DNA from 2 places in the Mesorhizobium sp. B2-4-14 genome. Region 2 is predicted to be linked to the other one. Evidence: riboswitches for the same ligand, from Rfam matches in the RefSeq annotation. Region 2 holds a riboswitch; the other holds the start of a gene.
The links. A riboswitch is a leader RNA that binds a small molecule or an ion and turns the genes downstream of it on or off. The one in region 2 is predicted to bind glycine.

Region 1 (3,204 bases), on a different contig from region 2:
AGCCGCGAGGGCACCGACGGCAAATTCCGCAGAGACGCTTTCGGCAACCATTTGGGCAGTGACTGCTGAAAGCGTCCAGCCCAGATGACCATGGCCAGTGTTGTAGAACACCCCAGGCTGCCGCCCCTTCCCGATCCGTGGCATCATGTTGGGCATCATCGGCCTCAAGCCGGCCCACGGCACGACCCGGTGGGTATCTACTCCGGGAAACAGCGCACGCGTCCACTCCACCAAGGGAGCGACACGATCGTGGCGGATGTCACGGTTCATGCCATTGAACTCGGCGGTGCCGGCGACACGAAACCTGCTGGCGCCAAGTCGACTGGTGACGATCTTGGCGCGCTCATCCAGAAGGCTTACCCAAGGAGCAGCACTTTGGCTGTTTTCGTCATCGAGGCCGACGGTGATGGAGTAGCCTTTCACCGGATAAACATTCACACGATCACCGAGAATGCGCGCGAAGGACGACTGGCCAGTCCGGCACAGACAACAATGCCATCAGCTTCGATCAGATCGTAGCGCGGACGGATGTCCGGCCTATTATCAACGTAACCTATGCGAAAGCTCCTATCGTGGGTGATGCTTTCGACGGTGGCATCAAAGATAAACCGCGCACCGCGCCGCTGGCAGGCGCTGGCCAGGCCGGATGTGAACTTATGGATGTCTCCTGTGGAATCGGACGGGGTGTAGAAACCGCCGTGGAAGTCCCCGTGCAAGGTCGGCTCGATCGACTTAACTTCCTGAGCCGTCACAGGCCGTCGGTCGAGGCCACCCTCGACGAGCATCGGGTTGACCTTCAGGGCATGCTTGAAACTTGGCTTGTCCCAACAGATGTGAAGGATACCGCGGCTGACGTGGTCGAAGTCGATATTCTCGCGCTTGGCAATCGCGAACAGGTGCTCCCGCGCCGCAATCGCCAAGCGCGTCGTCTCAACCGTGTTCTCGCGATAGTTCACGATGTTGGAGACGAACTCGGCCAACCACCCGTACTTGTGCCAAGTCGGTTTCGGGTTCATCAGCAGCGGCGCGTCACGCCGCGCCATCCACTTGATGCCCTTCAGCACTGTCGACCAGTGATTCCAGACCTCAGCGTTACTGGCGGAAAGTTGCCCGCCGTTGGCGAACGAGGTCTCCATCGCAGCATAGCGTTGCCGGTCGATGACGGTGACTTGATAGCCCCGCTCAAGGAGAGCGTAGGCGGTCGTGACACCGGTTATTCCGGCGCCGATGACGGCGATATGGGGCATTTCGCTCTCCGTATACAGAATGGGGGGCGGGCCGAAACCCTGGTCTTTCCCCAATCTGTCGCTGTACCTGAGAGCTTAACCGCGTTGGCTTGGCCAATTCGGCTTTCCCCTTCGGTGGGCACCCTGCGCGCCTCTCTCCAGATCGTTCAACGGCATGGTCACTTTTACCTGAGAGTTTCCTGGGGGTTGCTCCGTCGGTGCCGACCAAAGCGCTTGGTCGAACTCTCCCATGCCGCCACATGAACGCATGTCAGCAAGCTAATAGGTCGTTAGGTTCTCCGTCTGTCCATTTTGCCCAACATTGCCTAGTTGCTCGAGCGATAGTCAAATAGCCTGTAGGTTTCGAGCCGTTTTGTCTCGACAGTGGCCCCAAGGCCTGGTTCCGCCAAAACTTCGAGATAGCCGTCCTTGATGCGACCCTCAGGAGCATTGGCGAGGACCTGCACGTATCCATCCGACTGCGGAAGATACGGGTAGATCTCAAGCGGCATCGCATTCGCGCACGCAGCCCATACCTGGAGCGAAGCCGCCGTACAAAGCGTTGACGCGCAATTGTGAGGAGACACGCGGGCGTTGTAGGCCTCGGCCATGGCTGCGATCTGAACCAGTTCGAACACGCCGCCGCAATTGCCGACATCCGGCATCACCACGTCGATCGCGCCTGTCTCCAGCAGGTTGCGGAACCCGTTGCGCGTGTAGACCCGCTCGCCGGCAGCGATCGGAAAGCGGAAGCGCCCAGCAAGGTTCTTGAGACCACTCAGATTGAAGGCATCGAGCGGTTCCTCGACCCACATTACCTTCAGTTCCTCACAGAGATCGAGGATGTGCAGCAGCTGATCGTTGTTGAGCCCCCCGGACAGGTCGATCATCAACTCCGCTTGGTCGCCCACAACATCCTTCAGGTTGCGAATGCGATCGACAGCACGCGTAAACTCTTCTGGCGACAGCATCCGACGCTGCACATGCGTCAAGGTCCGGCCAGGCTGTTGGGTTGCCAAAGGATAGCTTTTCAAAATCCTGTAGCCGTCCTTCAACGGCCGCTCCGCCGCCTTCGCCCAAGTGACGGCATCGTTGCAGTGGTAGTTCCAGCCGTTTGCGTAGACCTGCGCCCTCGGCTCGAAAGAACCACCGAAGAACTCGTACACTGGCATGCCTGCAGCCTTGCCCTTGATATCCCATAGGGCTTGGTCGATCGCGCTGATTGCGGCAAACGAGATCGCGCCGCCCCCTTTGGTCCAGAACGAATTGTCGTAAAGATGGTGATAGACGTGCCGCGGGTAGCGCGGATCTGCGCCGATCACCCGGGGAGCGTAGTCTGACACCATGCCAACGGCTGCCCGAGCGCCCAAGCCATAAGCCACGGCGGCCTCGCCCCATCCGGTGATACCCTCGTCGGTCTCGATCTCAACCAGAACCGGGCGCACTCCGCCCGTGGGGATATGATAGGCACGGACATTCGTGACTCGCATGGCTTGGATTCCTGCTCAATCGTTTGGCTAGCAGGATGCCTATCAAAACCTATCAGTGCAAAATCAAAGTTGTGATATCTCTATAAGAGCGACTTATACCCATGCCAAAGATCGGCCGACGCAACAGCCATGAAGTACCACCAACTCGAGGCCTTTTATCAAGTGATGCTCACAGGCAGCATCTCTCAGGCCGCCAAGAATCTTGGGCGCACACAGCCTGCGGTCAGCATGACCATTAACGGGCTTGAGGACCAACTGGCGGCGAAACTGTTCGACAGACACGCTGGGCGCATCACACCGAGAGCGGAGGCGAAGGTCCTTTTCGAACAGATATGCCCGGTAATGCAGCAACTGAGGGACATTCGCATCCGGTTTAACCGCCTTGAACCGCTGCCGATCCCGCGGATCTCAATCATCGCGGCGAGCAATGCGGTCACGCATCTCGTGCCGAGTGCAATTGCCGAGCTGGCCTCAAGGGGACAAGAGTT
Region 2 (3,204 bases):
CCATTGTCGCTGGTGCTGGACCAGGCCGTCGTCAAGCCGCAGGCGCGCTACGTGATGTTCCATTGCCTCGACACGATCGACCGCGGCCTGTCCGGCGACGTGAAATATTACGGCACGATTGATCTGATCGACGCTCGCCATCCGCAGACGATCCTTGCCTACGGCCTGAATGGCAAACCCTTGCCGGTCGAGAATGGCGCGCCGCTGCGCGTCCGCGTCGAGCGCCAGCTTGGCTACAAGATGCCGAAATATCTCTCCAGGATCGAACTGGTCGACGGTTTCGCCGGCGTCGGGGGCGGCCGCGGCGGCTATTGGGAAGACAATGGCTACGACTGGTATGGTGGTATTTGACAGTCAGAGAGAGAATAGTGGCCTGACATCGACGGCTTAACAGCCAATACTCAAGCAACCTTTTCGAGCAGCGGCTTTAGAGCTGGATGAATCTCCGGCGAGGCATGCTTGATCAGGGTCAGCAATGCGCGCTCGTTTTCGTAAGGGGCCGATTCAGCCCGATATGCTCGACCAGCCATTTGGCTTCGCCGGCATCGATCGTTTCGGCGCGCCGGGCCAAGGCCTCCGCTGCCCTGTTCTTCGCCTCCCATTCGGCTTCGATGTCATCCGGGGACCGGTAGGCCTCGATGATGCCGGCAAGGCCACCGGAGACCATGCGGTTGAAGAAGCCGCCGATTTCCACATCCGCATGCTCAAGGAAAGTTTCCTGGCGCAAAGCCACGTCACGAGTCGGCGCTTCATAGCCGGCCGAGCACATGACGAAGTTGGCGATTGCCTTGACGAACAACTCGTTCCAGGAAGGATCGTTGTTGGCTTGGGCGGTCTGTTCATTGATCCTGAACAGCACCTCGGCCTCGCCGCGGGTAATGGCGATGTTGCCGTCACCGCCATGGGCATAGAGGATGCGGCGCAGCAGGTCGACTTCCGCCTTGGCGACCAGTCCGGGGACCAGCGCACCGCCCAGCATCAGCGGCCCCTTGCCGTCGACAACGGCGTGGGCGACCTGCTCCAGGGCATAAACGCAAAGCCGGTCCGGCGATGATTTCGCCTCTTCCAGCACATGGACCAGCAATTCGAGTTCGGTCCGGCTGTCGACCATGCCGTCTCGCGAGATCGTGCGGATCAGCCAGTCGGCGTTGTCCTGCGAGATGTAGCCCTCTGGCCTTTCCTGATGGACGATGTAATCGGTCACCGCCTCGACAAAGAATGGCGCCCACTCCGCGCATTTGTCCCGCGCCGTCTGGTCGAGCGCGAACAAGGCCTCGGCCTCGCCGCGCGTGACCACACCATCGGCGAACACGTCGCGGCGCAGCATCACGACATCCTGTGGAGTAATGCTAATCTTTGATGTCAGCCCCGCCACCCGCGCGCTCATGATTGATCCGCCCATTCGTCGCCCCATCCGCCTCACATCAGCCTGCTATATCAGGAGTGTCTTGAAAAACCGGCAAACGGTGTGGTTAGCGAAGGCTTGCCGCATCGGAACAAATACCCGAAGCGCATCGCCCAAACCCGTTCAGCGCTTCGCGCTTTAGATGTCGCTGGGAGGTGACAAGGTGTCGCCGACGGGCTATGGATGGCGCGTCGAGGACTCAGGCTTTGAGTCCTACCTGTTTGCGGGAGAGAGCAGCGAGAGCTGCCGCCGAAGGGGAAATCGCCCGAAATCTCTCAGGCAAAAGAACCGTGGACGGGAAAGACACTCTGGAAAGTCGGGGCTTGCCCCCGCGCCGAAGGTGTAAGCGCCGCTGACAGAGTTCCGGCTGCGCGAGTCTCTCAGGCTTCAGACAGAGGGGCACGGACTGGTCGCCATTCGCGGCCGATTGCGTGCGACTCTGGAGACGACATGACGGGCGACAACGATAAACACCTCCCCCTTGAGGATATCCACACGGCCGCAGGCGCGCGCTTCGGCGCCTTTGCAGGCTGGTCGATGCCGCTGACCTACCCGGCCGGCGTCATGAAGGAACATCTGCATACCCGCGAGCACGCGGGTCTCTTCGACATCTCGCACATGAAACTGTTCGAGGTCAGTGGGCCGCAAGCCGTTGCGCTGCTCGACCGCGCCTGCCCGCTGGATGCCGGCGCGCTCGAAATTTCGCAATCCAAACTGACGTTCTTCCTCAACGAAGCCGGCGGCATTCTCGACGACCTGATCGTTACCCGGCTCGGCGCCGATCGCTTCATGGTGGTCGCCAATGCCGGCAACGCCGTCGCTGACGAAAAGCACCTGCGCGAACTTGCAGCCGGTTTCGACGCCATGGTCGAGCCGCTCGACCGCGTCTTCCTGGCCATCCAGGGGCCCGAGGCCTGGGCAGCGCTGTCCCGTGCCGGGATCGAAACCGGCTCATTGCTGTTCATGCACGGTGTCGAACCCAGGAAGAACTGGTTCATGAGCCGGTCCGGCTATACCGGCGAGGATGGTTTCGAGATCGGCCTGCCGGAGCCCGACGCGCGCGACCTCGTCGCGAAGCTGCTGGAAGATGAGCGCGTGCTCTGGATCGGTCTTGCCGCGCGCGACAGCCTGCGGCTGGAAGCCGGACTTTGCCTGCATGGCCAGGACATCACACCGGAGACAGACCCCGCCGCGGCGGCGCTGATGTGGGCTATTCCGAAGGAGATCAGGGCTTCCGGCGCCTTTATCGGCGCCGATGCCTTGCGCGCCGCCGTGGAACGCGGCCCGGCGCAAAAGCGCGTCGGGCTGAAGCCGGAAGGACGCCAGCCGGTGCGCGCCGGCGCGGCGCTGTTTGACGCCGACGGCCATCCTGCCGGCCATGTGACGTCGGGCGGCTTCGGCCCCTCGGCCAGCCATCCGGTCGCCATGGGCTATGTCGTGGCGCCGCTGGCAAAGCCCGGAACACGGATTTTCGCCGACGTGCGCGGCACGAAAATCCCTGTCGACGTCAGTTCCCTGCCCTTCACGCCTCATCGCTACCGCAAAGGATAATCTCATGGCAAAGACCTATTTCACCGCCGATCACGAATGGCTCAGCGTCGAGGGTGGCATCGCCACCGTCGGCATCACCGACTACGCGCAGGAGCAGCTCGGTGACCTCGTTTTCGTCGAACTGCCCGAGACCGGCCGGAAGCTTGCCAAGGGCGATACCGCGGTCGTGGTCGAATCCGTCAAGGCCGCCTCCGACGTGTACGCGCCGGTCGACGGCGAAATCACCGAGGCCAACGGCACGCTGTCGT

Region 1: it holds a riboswitch for glycine, as region 2 does, so the genes downstream of both, FJ938_RS23840 (D-amino acid dehydrogenase) here and gcvT (glycine cleavage system aminomethyltransferase GcvT) in region 2, are expected to answer to the same signal.

The regions. Positions count from the first base shown of each region.
Region 1 covers NZ_VFVA01000034.1:33,867-37,070, reverse strand. The annotation lists partial or broken gene FJ938_RS23840 (D-amino acid dehydrogenase) at 1-1,247, opposite strand, end outside; glycine riboswitch at 1,293-1,398, opposite strand; gene FJ938_RS23835 (mandelate racemase/muconate lactonizing enzyme family protein) at 1,553-2,716, opposite strand; gene FJ938_RS23830 (LysR family transcriptional regulator) at 2,846-3,204, shown strand, end outside.
Region 2 covers NZ_VFVA01000026.1:44,505-47,708, reverse strand. The annotation lists gene FJ938_RS21045 (molybdopterin-binding protein) at 1-351, shown strand, start outside; partial or broken gene FJ938_RS21040 (hypothetical protein) at 402-1,402, opposite strand; glycine riboswitch at 1,620-1,706, shown strand; gene gcvT (glycine cleavage system aminomethyltransferase GcvT) at 1,856-2,956, shown strand; gene gcvH (glycine cleavage system protein GcvH) at 2,961-3,204, shown strand, end outside.